Regions from separate parts of the Vibrio ponticus genome, predicted to be linked through region 3. Evidence: predicted binding sites of a transcription regulator. Region 3 holds the regulator's gene; each other region holds the start of a gene.
What was found. Region 3 encodes MetJ, which represses methionine synthesis genes. Its sites were predicted from a motif close to TTAGACNTNTANANGTCTAA; they were not measured.
Positions count from the first base shown of each region.

Region 1: the regulator MetJ is predicted to act here: its motif matches at 2,483-2,502, upstream of metA (homoserine O-acetyltransferase MetA).
Region 2: the regulator MetJ is predicted to act here: its motif matches at 1,828-1,847, upstream of metH (methionine synthase).

Region 1 is NZ_AP019657.1:1,188,078-1,193,202, reverse strand. It holds gene GZN30_RS05275 (ABC transporter permease) at 1-628, shown strand, start outside; gene GZN30_RS05270 (ABC transporter permease) at 628-1,761, shown strand; gene GZN30_RS05265 (ATP-binding protein) at 1,893-2,273, opposite strand; gene metA (homoserine O-acetyltransferase MetA) at 2,528-3,469, shown strand; gene pilW (type IV pilus biogenesis/stability protein PilW) at 3,615-4,349, shown strand; gene rlmF (23S rRNA (adenine(1618)-N(6))-methyltransferase RlmF) at 4,379-5,125, opposite strand, start outside.
Region 2 is NZ_AP019657.1:1,195-6,319, forward strand. It holds gene GZN30_RS00005 (DedA family protein) at 1-313, shown strand, start outside; gene GZN30_RS00010 (cation:proton antiporter) at 437-1,726, opposite strand; gene metH (methionine synthase) at 1,896-5,125, shown strand, end outside.
Region 3 is NZ_AP019657.1:3,071,293-3,076,417, reverse strand. It holds gene GZN30_RS13895 (malic enzyme-like NAD(P)-binding protein) at 106-1,380, shown strand; gene metJ (met regulon transcriptional regulator MetJ) at 1,884-2,201, opposite strand; gene GZN30_RS13885 (O-succinylhomoserine (thiol)-lyase) at 2,424-3,590, shown strand; gene GZN30_RS13880 (bifunctional aspartate kinase/homoserine dehydrogenase II) at 3,591-5,125, shown strand, end outside.

The sequences.
Region 1 (5,125 bases), 1.9 Mb from region 3:
CTATGCACAGTTCCTCGTCTCGGCGATCATTCCTGCGCTATGGCAAATAGTCGTAGTGGTAAGCACTATCTTGATCTTGGCAGCCAATCATCGTCAGCAAGGGCTGAGCAAATGGTTAGCTGAACAACCTATCAAACGACTGGTTGTGACATTGTCACCGTATCTGCCCGTATTTGCCCTGCAAGGCTTTGCTTTTCTCTGTTGGTTTTACCTTGGTTTCAAGTGGCCGATGGAAGGCAGTTTATTGATACTGGTTATCGGACAATGGGTGACGGTTATCGCGTGCATGATCATGGGGAGCTTTTTCTTCTTTATGACGTTAGACCCTGCCCGAGCGATGAGCTTTGCTGGTGCTTTTACCGCACCTAGCTTTGCGTTTATGGGAATTACCTTCCCGGTGACAGACATGAATACCCTCGCCCAATTTTGGCGTAGTCTGCTACCAATCAGCCACTATATTGAGCTGCAAGTCAGTCAAGTGAGTTATGGCGCCAGTTGGCATGTCTCTATCCAGGAGTTATTGCCTATGCTTGGTTATTTGCTACCACTGATGCTGACCGGATTGCTCATCAAAAAGCATTTAACTGCCGCAGCAATACCTGCCACTGAAAAACAGGAGCACCAATAATGAACCTGTTTGAATTGATCAAAGCCGAACTCAAAGCCTTACTGACCAATCCAGTGGTGATGTTAACTGTGTTTGGTGGGGTGGTTTTCTACTCGTTTCTTTACCCACTCCCTTACAGCCATCAGACGCCAAGGGAGCAAAAAATCAGTGTGGTTAACTTAGATCATAGCCAGACCAGTTATCGACTAGAACGTATGGTTGATGCCACTCCGCAAGTACAGATCGTACAACGAGACTCAACCATTGCAACGGCAAAAGAGGCGTTTTTAGCCCGCGAAATCAGCGGAATATTGGTGATTCCTGAGCATTTCTATAAAGACCTGTTGTTAGGTAAAAGCCCGACACTCTCTTATGCTGGTGACGCTTCTTATTTTCTGGTTTACGGGACGATTGTTGAAGGCTTGGCGCAAGCAGGCGGCACGTTAGCGGCGCAAACCACCGTCAGTCGATTGGTTATGGACGGCACACCGATAGAGCAAGCGGCTAAACAATACTCTCCGACGCAGCTTAATATGAAGCCAACATTTAACCCGCGCATGGGCTATGTGGATTATGTGGTACCTGCGGTGTTTGTGCTGATCTTACAACAAACATTAGCCATGGCATCAGGGCTTATGGGTGGAACGCAGAAGCACGGCAAAGGTTACTGGACTAGCACTCCGGCGTATAAGCTCATCGCAGTGCGCAGCATAGTGCTGGTGACAATTTACTATCTACTCAGCATGTACTATTTCGGCGCTAGCTTTACCATGCATGGCGTCAGTCAATTGGCTCAAGCCAGTGCCCTATTGGCAATGTTGCTGCCTTTCCTATTAGCCTCATGTGCGATTGGCATTTGGCTTGGTGCGATTTTACCACGTAGAGAGCTGGTCACCTTGGTCGTACTGATTAGCTCGATGCCGCTGGTCTTTAGTGCCGGATTTATTTGGCCGACCGGCTCAATCCCGAGCATTATCGTCTGGCTTGCGAATCTCTTCCCAAGTACCCCGGGCATCCAAGGCTTTTTAGCCTTGAATCAGATGGGGGCTACTTGGCAGCAAGCTGCGCCGTATTACACTCAATTATGGATTCAAGCCATAGTGTGGCTAGCAATTGCCATCTGGACGCTCAAACGACAAAAAGTCAAAGCTTAAACCATCAAGGGTGGCACTCGTCACCCTTCTTCTCGTTTCTCATTTCTTGACTCTCAGATCTCGCCTCTCAGATCTACCTTCTCAATTCTCCCCTTCTCAGATCTCAATTCTCGCTTTCTCGCCTCTCCCCCTCATACCCGCCACTCTTGCCATTTAGCGCGCATCTTCTCGATCACGCTCTGCTCGACACCATGAATACTGCCATATTCACCATGACATTCGATGATCTCAAACTCGACTTTGAGCTTTCTCGCTAACTGGTAGTATGGCTGAATCTCCCAGCGACGAACAAAGGTATTGGCGACGACCACGTCCTCTCCTCTGCGCAGCGCTTGCTCGGTTTGCTGCTTACACCATGCATGCGCTTTTTCTAACAAAGTAGGATTAAATCGGTACTCGCCATTTTTATCAATAAAGTACATGTCCGCCTCAAAGTGCTGAGCTTGGAACGTTTTCGCTAGGGTACTTTTACCCGAACCAGGTAAACCACGGATAAGAATAAGCTTCGGCATAATGTGAAAAGACAACCAACTAATTAAATTGAGGAGGCGCAGTATAAACCAGCCACATTGTTATCGCTAACTCGTTCATCTGACGTTTTTACTCTCATAGAACTCACCGTTGAGGTATTTGATCTCGCGTCGTTACCTTGGCTTGGTTTACTACTTCGTCTAAGGTAAATTAAATTTGCTGTCGACATCTTAAAATGATTGTTGTAAGTTTGGATGTATAGACGTCCAAAAAAAACTGCTTTAGGGAGAAAGCCGTGCCGATCAAGATCCCCGATCAACTACCAGCCACTGACGTGCTACGTGAAGAGAACATCTTCGTGATGTCAGAAACACGCGCCGCGACGCAGAATATCCGCCCGCTGAAAGTATTGATCCTTAATCTGATGCCAAAAAAAATTGAGACGGAAACTCAATTTCTCCGCTTACTATCGAATAGCCCGCTGCAAGTGGATATTGAACTGCTTCGAATCGATAATCGTCCGAGCAAGAATACGCCGACTCAGCATCTGGATACTTTCTATCGCCAATTTGAAATGGTAAAGCAGCGCAACTTTGATGGCATGATCATTACCGGAGCGCCGCTTGGCTTAGTGCAATTTGAAGATGTGATTTATTGGGAACATCTGCAGAACATCATGAATTGGGCAAAAGAGCATGTCACCTCAACCCTTTATGTTTGCTGGGCGGCACAAGCTGGTTTGAAGCTGCTCTATAATTTGCCTAAGCGTACTCGTAAAGAGAAGCTTTCTGGCGTTTATAAACACCAAACCGTCAATCCGCTTAGCCCACTACTGCGCGGTTTTGATGACGAGTTTTTAGCGCCACACTCACGCTATGCGGATTTTTCCTCAGAGTACCTCTCTGAGCATACCGACCTTGATATTCTCGCGACATCCGACGTGGCGGGCGTCTATCTGGCAGCGACCAAAGACAAACGTAATGTGTTTGTCACCGGGCATCCGGAGTACGACTCTCACACGTTGCACAATGAATATGTTCGCGATCTTAGCGAAGGTATGGAGCCTGCGATCCCAATCAATTACTACCCAAACAACAACCCAGACAACCCTCCGCGTGCTAGTTGGCGCAGTCATGGACATTTATTGTTTTCTAACTGGCTTAACTACTGTGTTTATCAGCAAACACCTTTCGATTTGGAACACTTTAGTGAAGCGAACTTCACCAAAGACGATTAGGCACAAGCCAGCTAGTTTAAGCAACAAGCACCAAGACCAACTCTGTTGGTCTTTTTTGACCTGACTCGATTTACCCCATTCACAACTGAAACTCAATCTTACCCTGTGCTCGATATACTCAAATTCAACCAATTAGGAGGTGAAGATGAAAGTAAGATTAGTGACGGTAAGCGTATTAGCATTAGCGCTAATAGCTGGATGTGCCAGCGAGCCTATCACTGATTCAATGCCTTCCCACCAGCAAAAAGCGGATGCGCGTATCGAGCTTGCCAAAGGCTATCTCAAACAGCGCAACCTCAGCAGAGCTAAAGAAAATCTCGATAAAGCCTTACAGCACGCTCCCAAGTACTACCGAACCTTGCTTACGCAAGCCGATTACTTTAAGCAAGTCAACGAACCAGAAAAAGCGCGGCAAACCTATCAAACCGCGCTCTACTATCATCGCGACAACAGCTATGTATTAAATGACTATGCGGTCTTCCTTTGCAGTCAACAACAATACCAGCGCGCCAATCAATACTTTGTGCGCGCGACAGCGAACCCATCCTACCCGCATATTGCCAGTAGTTACGCCAATGCCGCTTACTGTGCGCTCAAAGGGCGAGATACTGAGCTTGCGATCGAGTACTTCCGTCGCTCTTTAAGCTATCAACCAGATGACTTCCGAACACTGTTCCATTTGGTTGAATTAGAGATCGCCCATGGCTATTTTGAACCAGCAAGAACGCGATTGATCAGTGCACAGCAGCAATTTGGCACTCAAGCTCAGATCCTACAATCTCTAGTTCGATTAGAAATCAAGGCAGGAAATACCGCAAGCGCGCAGAATTATCAGCTTAAGCTGGCAAAAATAAACCCGCACATCGGCGGGTTTCAATAACATAACATGGTCAATAATTAGTTAACTAATTAATTAGACTTCACCGCCAACCATTTTGCACGCTCAGCTTTATCTTTAAAGCTCCACGCCACAAAGCGGCTAATCTTCTGCCCTTGGCTCATCTCGACAATTACTGCCTCTTTTGCACCGGCTTTTTCGAGATTTTTGCGCAACCAACGAACATTATCTTTTTTCGAGATTAAGGTCGTAAACCATAATACCTGAGTAGCAAATTCACGGCTTTCAAATGCCATGTTTTTCACAAATGCAGCTTCGCCGCCCGGGCACCACAGCTCAGCCTTTTGACCACCAAAGTTAAGTGTCGGCTTACTCGCTTTAGTCTGAGTGCCTTTTTCAACTTTCACCTGACCACGTTTGGCTTTGTGCGCATTGAGGTTATTCAGTTTGCGCTCTGTACCCTGCTGCGCTTCTTCAAGCGAAGCATGAAACGGAGGGTTACAGGTCGTCACGTCATAAAATTCATTCGGCTCAATGATGCTCTTGAAGAAATGGCGACTGTCGCTTTGTAAACGGCACGCCACTTTACCTGTAAGTACAGCGTTGTTTTGCGCGATCTGGTTTGAGTTATCTACCGAGATAGGATCAACATCACTGCCGATAACCTCCCAGCCATATTGGCTTGCCCCGACAATTGGGTAAATACAGTTAGCGCCGACACCAATATCAAGCGCTTTAACTAGACTATGGTTGAGCTTTGGCGCTTCATTGAGCAGCAATTCCGCTAGACGGTGAATATAATCCGCGCGCCCAGGAAT
Region 2 (5,125 bases), 3.1 Mb from region 3:
TGGTCTCGTTGCTCTATTTTGTGCGCGATTCGTTCCTGTAGTTCGTTCTCTATTGCCGCTGATGATGGGTATGCGTGCGAATAAGGTCAACAAGTTCCATTATTTTGCTTGGCTGAGCGCTATCTTATGGACATTACTACTTTGCTCATTTGGTATGTTGTTGCCGCTGCTGCCTGAAAACATCAGCAAATTGGTCACGATGGGGTTAATGGCTGCGCCGGTGATCACCTTGGTTACTGCACTGCTTGGTTTTGTGACTGTTCGTCTACGTAAAGTTTGGCAAGAACAGCAAGCCGCAAAAGTGAAGCATTAATCCGTTGATATAGCTTTTGGGTTGCCATGTTCCTTTTGGGCTACCATGATCTAAAAGCTGACCAACAACCTCTTTAACTAATAAAGGCAGCCAAATGGCTGCCTTTATTATTTCATCTGAGATTTACTCGCTCTTTTGAGCTTCTTTTTCTTCTTGTTTGGCTTTCTCTATCATAGGGGTAATGGTTGATCCTTGAATTAGGATTGAGAAAACAACCACTGAGTAGGTCATGACGAGAATGATCTCTTTCACGTCGATGAGCTTATCGGGAATGACCCAAATACCTGCCGGAATCGATAGTGCCATTGCTAGCGCTAGTCCACCTCTTAACCCGCCCCATGTAAGAATACGAATCGACCAAGAGTTGTAGCTTCGGTAACGTTTAAAGCCGATGTATGAAAGGAAGACACTTAAGTAACGTCCCGTCAGCACCAATGGAATGGCAAATGCCATTAGGATGAAGTCTTCTTTGTGGAATTCAAACAGCAGCATCGACATACCGATCAGCAAGAACAGTAAGCCATTGAGGAATTCATCGACCAATTCCCAAAAGTGGTCGAGGTGATCTTCACTCTCTTTTGAAAAACCGATGTAGCGTGTCCAGTTACCAATCATGATACCTGATACCACCATCGCAAGCGGTCCTGACACATGCAGTACTTCAGCAAACGCATAACCAGCGGTTGGGATACCGATAGTCAGTAGTAGCTCCATGGAGTGGTCATCAGTGGCACTAATCAGATAATGGAAAATTAGACCTAGCGCGAAACCATAAACAATGCCGCCGACCGCTTCTTGTAAAAACAGCATACTTACGCTGCCCACTGTTGGTGCTTCATTACCGAAGGCGATGGTGTAAATAGTGACGAAGATAACTAAGCCGAAACCATCATTGAATAGTGATTCCCCTTCAATTTGCGTAGAGATGCGTTTTGGTGCATTTAGCTTTTTGACAATGGCAAGAACCGCGATGGGGTCAGTGGGAGAGATTAGAGCGCCGAAGAGAAGGCAGTAGACCAGTTCAAAGTGAATTCCGATGATTTGGCAGAATCCGTAAAGTGCAAAACCGATAAAGAAAGTGGAGAAGAGAGTCGCGCCAAGCGCTAAAACGGTAATTTCCCACTTTTGGTCTTTTAAGTTGGAGAGCTTAATGCCAAGACCACCGGCAAAGAGCAGAAACCCGAGGATGCCTTTAAGTAAGAAATCTTCAAAATTTATACTGGCGATGGTGCTGGATGCAATTTCAGTGAGTTGGAACCAATCATTTTGACCCGCGATCAAGATGAGCAATGACAGCATCATCGAACCGGCGGTAATCGCAATGGTGGTTTGCATCTTACCTATTTTGCTGTTTATAAAGGCAATTAACATTGCCGCGGCGGATAAAAAGCAAAGAGTGTAGTAGACCGACATGATGGGACTCTTATGTTACAAATTGTAAATAAGAATTTTGTGCCTAAGTGTGGCAAATGGCAAACACTATTTAATCAATTGATTGTCAGTAATTTAGTTTTTTAGACGTCTAGACTCCTTTTTTCTCTGTGATAGGATGGGAGTACAAACAAAGGAATGAGGCTGTATTGTGGGAAGCAAGTTAAGACAACAGATAGTAGCGCAGCTTAAGCAACGTATTATGCTGATCGATGGTGGTATGGGCACCATGATTCAAGACTACAGACTGGAAGAACAAGATTATCGTGGTGACCGTTTTGCCAACTGGCACTGCGATCTTAAAGGCAACAACGATCTGTTGGTTTTATCTCAGCCAGGTTTGATTAAGGATATCCATAATGCTTATTTAGAAGCGGGTGCGGATATTCTTGAAACCAACACGTTTAACGCGACAACTATCGCTATGGCTGACTATGACATGGAGAGCCTTAGTGAAGAAATTAACTTTGCCGCAGCGCAATTAGCTCGCCAAGCGGCAGATGAGTGGACGGCAAAAACGCCAGAGCAGCCGCGTTATGTTGCTGGCGTACTTGGTCCAACTAACCGTACCTGTTCTATCTCACCCGATGTTAACGATCCTGGTTATCGTAATGTCTCTTTTGATGAGCTTGTCGAAGCTTATTCAGAATCAACTCGCGCACTAATCAAAGGTGGCTCTGATCTGATTCTGATTGAAACGATTTTCGATACCTTGAATGCCAAAGCGTGTGCCTTCGCGGTGGATAGTGTTTTAGAAGAGTTGGATGTTGAAGTACCGGTAATGATTTCCGGTACGATCACTGATGCCTCTGGTCGTACCCTTTCGGGGCAAACCACAGAAGCTTTCTACAATTCCCTACGTCACGTTAAACCGATTTCCTTTGGTCTTAACTGTGCTCTTGGTCCGGATGAGTTGCGTCCTTACGTTGAGGAACTGTCGCGCATTTCTGAAACGTTTGTTTCAACTCACCCTAATGCTGGTCTACCAAACGCTTTTGGTGAATATGATCTCTCTCCTGAAGATATGGCGGAGCATGTTAAAGAGTGGGCGCAAAGTGGTTTCCTTAACTTAATTGGTGGCTGTTGTGGTACCACGCCTGAGCATATTCGCCATATGGCGATGGCAGTGGAAGGCGTTACGCCGCGTGCTTTACCCGATCTTCCGGTTGCTTGCCGTTTATCGGGGCTAGAGCCACTCACGATTGAGAAAGAGACGCTGTTTGTGAACGTTGGTGAGCGAACTAACGTGACGGGTTCGGCGCGCTTTAAACGTTTGATCAAAGAAGAACTCTATGATGAAGCGTTAGATGTTGCTCGACAGCAAGTCGAGAATGGCGCACAGATCATCGACATCAACATGGATGAAGGCATGTTAGATGCTGAAGCCTGTATGATTCGCTTCCTTAATTTGTGTGCATCAGAGCCGGAAATTTCCAAAGTGCCAATCATGGTCGACTCTTCTAAATGGGAAGTGATCGTGGCAGGTCTTAAATGCATTCAAGGCAAAGGGGTGGTTAACTCGATTTCTCTTAAAGAAGGCAAAGAGAAGTTTGTTGAGCAGGCAAAGATCATTCGTCGCTTTGGCGCCGCTGTCGTGGTGATGGCATTTGATGAAGTTGGTCAGGCGGAAACTCGTGAACGTAAGTTAGAGATCTGTACCAATGCTTATCGTATTTTGGTCGATGAGGTTGGATTCCCACCAGAAGATATCATTTTTGACCCAAACATTTTTGCCGTCGCGACCGGCATTGAAGAACACAATAACTATGCAGTCGATTTTATCGAGGCAGTAGCGGATATTAAGCGCGATTTACCCCATGCGATGATCTCTGGCGGTGTCTCAAACGTGTCATTCTCGTTCCGTGGCAATAACTATGTACGTGAAGCGATTCATGCGGTGTTCCTCTATCACTGTTTTAAAAACGGTATGGATATGGGCATCGTTAATGCTGGTCAGTTAGAGATTTACGATAACGTGCTAGATAAACTGCGTGAGGCAGTCGAAGACGTTGTGCTTAATCGCCGCGATGATGGCACAGAGCGTCTGCTTGATATTGCGGCAGAGTATGCTGGTAAGGGGGTCGGCAAAGAGGAAGATGCTGCTGCGCTGGAGTGGCGCAGTTGGGCGGTTGAAAAACGCCTCGAGCATGCATTGGTAAAAGGCATTACCGAGTTTATCGTTGAAGATACAGAAGAGGCTCGCCTCAATGCATCCAAACCATTAGAGGTGATTGAAGGTCCACTGATGGATGGTATGAACGTGGTCGGTGACTTGTTTGGTGAAGGTAAGATGTTCCTTCCGCAGGTTGTGAAGTCTGCTCGAGTAATGAAGCAGGCGGTTGCACACTTAGAACCATTCATCAATGCCTCAAAACAAGCGGGCAGCTCAAATGGTAAGATCCTACTAGCAACGGTGAAGGGCGATGTGCACGATATTGGTAAGAATATCGTTGGCGTGGTTTTGCAGTGTAATAACTATGAAATTATCGATCTCGGTGTGATGGTGCCGTGTGAACAGATTCTCAAAGTCGCCAAAGAAGAGAATGTCGATATTATCGGTCTCTCTGGACTGATTACCCCATCGTTGGATGAGATGGTGCATGTAGCCAAAGAAATGGAGCGGCTTGATTTTGACTTGCCGCTATTGATTGGCGGCGCGACCACATCGAAAGCGCATACTGCGGTGAAGATTGAACAGAATTACCAACACCCAGTGGTGTATGTTAACAATGCCTCACGAGCGGTGGGCGTGTGTACTTCGCTACTTTCCGATGTGTTGCGTCCACCTTTTGTTGAAAAACTCGATGCGGATTATGTTCGTGTACGTGATCAACATAACCGCAAGAAACCTCGTACTAAGCCAGTGACGCTTGAGCAAGCGCGCGCTAATAAGGTGGCGATCGATTGGGAGGCTTATACGCCGCCAGCACCAGCCAAACCTGGTGTGCATGTATTTGATGATTTTGATGTCGCTACATTACGTAAGTATATCGACTGGACGCCGTTTTTCATGACTTGGTCGTTAGTCGGTAAGTATCCGACTATCTTGCAGCATGAAGAGGTAGGTGAAGAGGCGCAGCGTCTATTCCAAGATGCCAACGATTGGTTAGATAAAATTGAACGCGAAGGGCTACTCAAAGCACGCGGTATGTGTGCGTTGTTCCCTGCTGCCAGTGTCGGTGATGATATTGAAGTTTATACTGATGAGTCGCGTACAGAGGTAGCGAAAGTACTGCATAACTTGCGTCAGCAGACTGAAAAGCCAAAAGGGTTTAATTACTGTCTATCGGATTATATTGCGCCAAAAGAGTCAGGTAAGTTGGACTGGATTGGTGGCTTTGCAGTTACAGGTGGCGTTGGGGAGCGTGAGCTAGCAGATGA
Region 3 (5,125 bases):
CCGACATAATGGTTACACCAATCGCATTCTTGCCTATGCAGCTTGACTTTATGGGTATAGAATAACTTTTGCTTAACAACCAACGATAACGAGAAACAAAACACCATGTCAGATGACCAATCACAAGAATACACCGCCGAAGAACTGTTCCGTCAGCAAGCGCTTGATTACCATGCCAACCCAGTACCTGGGAAAATTTCAGTCGAGCTAACCAAACCTGCCGAAACAGCCAAAGATCTAGCACTCGCATACAGCCCTGGCGTCGCCGAGCCTGTACGCGAAATCGCGCAAAACCCAGATAACGTCTACAAGTACACGTCCAAGGGTAATATGGTCGCGGTGATCTCAAACGGTACGGCAATTCTTGGTTTGGGTAACTTAGGTCCTCTGGCTTCAAAACCAGTAATGGAAGGTAAGTCGCTACTGTTCAAGCGTTTTGCAGGTCTAGACTCGATTGATATTGAGGTAAAACACCGCACTATCGAAGAGTTTGTCGATACCGTCGCCAATATCGCTGATACCTTTGGCGGTATTAACCTTGAAGATATTAAAGCCCCAGACTGTTTTGAAATTGAAAAACAGTTGATTGAACGTTGTGACGTGCCGGTTTTCCACGATGACCAGCACGGTACCGCGATTGTTACGGCTGCGGGCATGCTCAATGCGATTGAACTGCAAGGCAAGAAGCTAGAAGACGCAACCATTGTTTGCCTTGGCGCAGGCGCTGCCGCAGTGGCGTGTATGGAACTGCTAATCAAGTGCGGTGCAATGCGTGAAAAAATCTACATGCTTGACCGTAAAGGCGTGATCCACACTCGCCGTGATGATCTGAATGAATACAAAAAGCTATTTGCTAATAACACTGACAAACGCACGCTAGAAGATGTGATTGAAGGTGCGGATATTTTCTTAGGCGTATCGGGTCCTAACCTGCTACCACCAGAGGATCTCAAGCTAATGGCAGACAAACCAATCGTGTTTGCTTGTTCAAACCCAGATCCAGAAATCAAACCGGAATTGGCACATCAAGTCCGTGATGATTTAATTATGGGTACTGGTCGCAGTGATTACCCGAACCAAGTTAACAACGTTTTATGTTTCCCATTTATCTTCCGTGGTGCATTAGATGTGCGTGCAAGCGAAATCAACGATGAGATGAAGCTTGCTGCGGTAGAAGCAATTCGCCAGCTAGCCAAAGAGCCTGTTCCAGCCGAAGTACTTAAAGCTGCTGGAGTTGAAGCGCTGGAGTTTGGCGCGCAGTACATTATTCCAAAACCAATGGATCACCGCTTACTGCCACGCGTAGCAAAAGCGGTAGCGCAAGCTGCAGTTGATTCTGGTGTAGCGCGTATTGAGATGCCTGAGGGGTATATGGCGTAGCGGAACGCTGCGCTACGGATGCGGGACTGCGGAACGCCTCGTGAAAACGAGGCTTACGGAAGTGGGTACACGGAACGCCTCGTAAAAACGAGGCTTACGGATTCGCGAACGTTCGGCTTCGCCTCTCTACGGACATACCTTACTTTTGTCATCCTCAAGAGTGAGGAACGAACGAGTTGGGGATCTCTGGTTTAATCTAGAAAACAAGATTCCCTACTCGCGCTACGCGCTCTATGGAATGACAAATTGAAGTATGGGCGCTCTATGGATATACCTTACTTTGTCATCCTCAAGAGTGAGGAACGAACGAGTTGGGGATCTCTGGTTTAATCTAGAAAACAAGATTCCCTACTCGCGCTGCGCGCTCTATGGAATGACAAATTGAAGTATGGGCGCTCTAAAACAAAAAACCGCAGCTAATGAACTGCGGTTTTTTTATGTTCTGGTTTTCTCACCATCTGAACTGGTGCTTTAATTCAGATGCAGCAAGAATACGCTAACAATTATTCGTCGAACGCTTCAAATTCGATGCCCATTTCGGTCATAAGCTGCTTAGCTTCTGATGGGATGTCATCTGGGCGGTCTTTACGTAGATCTTCATCTGTTGGCAACGGTTGACCTGTGTAAGCATGCAGAAATGCTTCACATAGCAGTTCACTGTTCGTTGCATGGCGTAGGTTGTTAATTTGACGGCGTGTACGCTCATCGGTTAACACCTTTAATACTTTCAATGGAATTGAAACAGTAATCTTCTTTACTTGTTCGCTTTTCTTTCCATGCTCAGCGTATGGGCTAATGTATTCGCCATTCCAGTCTGCCATTGCGCACCTTCGTTATTGTTAGTCAGTAATTTTTGCAAAGTCTAATTTTAGCGGCTTTTAAGGCTACAAGCAAAGACATATAGACGTCTAGATGTGTTGACGTCTCAGTTTAACAACAGTAAAGTAGCGTGAATGGATTGTGAACGTGATGTATCAATGCTGATTGTGTAGATATATCGCATTCAAACTGACAAGTCACTATTGTTCTGGAAGGATACACTTATGAGCACCCACAAGCCTGCTACTATTGCGGTTCGCACTGGCATCGAGTCTGACACTCAACACCATGCCGTGGTTCCACCAATTTATCTTTCTACCAACTACGGTTTCCCTGCATTTGGCGAAGTGCCTAAATATGATTATACCCGCTCAGGCAACCCAAATCGCGGCTTGTTGGAACAAACTCTGTTTGAATTAGAATCAGGCAAAGGCGCGGTAATTACTAACTGTGGCACTTCCGCATTGAACTTGTGGGCAACCGCCTTTCTCGGACCTGACGATTTGATCGTAGCGCCGCATGATTGCTATGGCGGCAGCTATCGATTGTTTAATACCCGCGCGCAAAAAGGCGATTTCAAAGTTCTATTTGTTGACCAGTCCGATCCGGTCGCGCTTGCTGAAGCGTTAGCGCAAAAACCAAAACTGGTGCTGGTTGAAACCCCTTCTAACCCGCTGGTACGCGTGGTCGATATTGCGGCTTTATGTGAACAAGCCCATGCGGTTGATGCCTTAGTAGCTGTCGACAATACCTTTTTGACACCCGTATTCCAAAAGCCTCTGGAACTTGGCGCTGACTTTGTTATTCACTCAACCACCAAATACATCAACGGTCACTCTGATGTAATCGGCGGCGTTGTTATCACCAAAACTGAGCAACACGCAGAAGAGCTTGCTTGGTGGGGCAACTGCATTGGCGCGACGGGCACCCCATTTGATAGCTATATGACACTGCGTGGTCTACGCACCTTAGGCGCACGTATGCGCGTGCATGAAGAAAGCTCTCGCGAGATCCTTAGCTATCTGCAAAATCACCAAAGTGTCGGCACAATTTACCACCCTAGCCTACCGGAGCATCCTGGGCATGAGATTGCGCTAAAACAGCAATCTGGCTTTGGCTCGATGCTCAGTTTCGAATTCGCTGGCAGTTTTGAGCAGCTTAAAACTTTTGTTAGCGCGCTTAAGCTATTCTCTTTGGCTGAATCCCTTGGCGGTGTGGAAAGTTTAATATGCCACCCAGCATCAATGACGCACCGAGCGATGGGTGAAGCCGCCTTAGCGGAAGCTGGCGTATCTCAACAGCTGCTGCGCCTTTCGGTAGGGCTGGAAGATGTACAAGATTTAATTAGCGATTTAGAGCAAGCCTTTAATGTGGCAGCGGAGGACAACTAAATGAGCGTGGAAAGACAGCTGCACAAGTTTGGTGGCAGCAGTTTAGCAAATCCAGAATGCTACCGCCGCGTAGTCAATATTCTTAAAGAATACTCGCAGCAAGACGATTTGATTGTGGTCTCCGCAGCCGGCAAAACCACCAACAAGCTGATCGAGTTTATTGATGGCTTACACAAAGATGGTCGCCTTGCCCATGAAGCACTACAAGAGTTAAAGAAGTTTCAGACAGATTTAATCGAGCAACTGCTTGAAGGAGAGAGCAAAGAGCCGTTACTTGCTCAACTGAATGATGAATTTAAATTACTTGGTGAGCTGACTGCGCCACTGAGTGAAATCGAACAAGCTTGTGTATTAGGTCATGGCGAAAGCTGGTCTTCACGCCTGCTTGCTGCCCTGCTTAACCAAAATAAGCTGCCTTCTCGCGCCCAAGACTCGCGTGTATTTCTACGTGCTGAAGCAGGTACACAACCAGAAGTTGACCGCGGCGCTTCTTACCCACTACTCAAAGAAGTTCTCGCGCAACATGCTCATCACCGCGTGGTGATCACTGGCTTTATGGCGCAAGACAAACAAGGTAAGACTGTGCTGCTGGGTCGTAATGGTTCTGACTACTCAGCAACCGTGATTGGCGCACTCGCTCAAGTCTCTCGTGTGACCATTTGGAGTGATGTGGCTGGCGTTTACAGCGCAGATCCACGCCTCGTCGCTGATGCTTGCCTACTGCCACTACTGCGTCTTGATGAAGCCAGTGAACTTGCTCGTCTTGCTGCGCCTGTATTGCATAGCCGCACCTTACAGCCTGTCGCGCAAAGCACCATGGATTGTCATTTGCGTTGCAGTTACGAGCCTGAATCCGGCTCGACGCGTATTGAACGTGTGCTGGCTTCTGGTCGCGGTGCAAAAATTATTTCTTCACTTGATGAAGTGTTAATGATTGAACTGCACTTCTCATCAGGGCACGACTTCTTGCGTCTCTCTCAAGAGACGTTAGCTGGCTTAACCCGCGCACAGCTCGAGCCTTTGGCGTATGAAGCGCAAGATGATCAGCATTGCCTGCGCCTCACCTATACCGCAGAAATTGCAGGCGGCGCACTGAGCCATCTGCAAGATCGTGCCATCGAAGCCGAGATTAAGCTCAAAGAGGGCTATTCGATGGTGGCAGCAGTTGGCGCAGGGGTAACCAAAAACCCGAATCATTGCTACGGTTTCTACCAACAGCTGAAAAACGCCCCAGTAGAATTTATTTGCGAATCCGCCTCTGGGTTAAGTTTGGTTGCTGTCCTGCGCAAAACCGAGACCGATACGCTGGTGCAAGGCGTGCATAACCAACTGTTTCAAGCACAAAAGCGCGTCGCGATTGCCCTATGTGGTAAAGGCAACATCGGCAGCAGTTGGCTCAACTTGTTTGCAGAACAAAAACTGGAACTAGAAAAGCGTCGCGGGATGAACTTTGAATTGGTGGCGATCATTGATAGCCAAACCTATTGGTTTGACGCCAATGGTATCGATGCATCACAAGCCAATCAGCGTTTTGA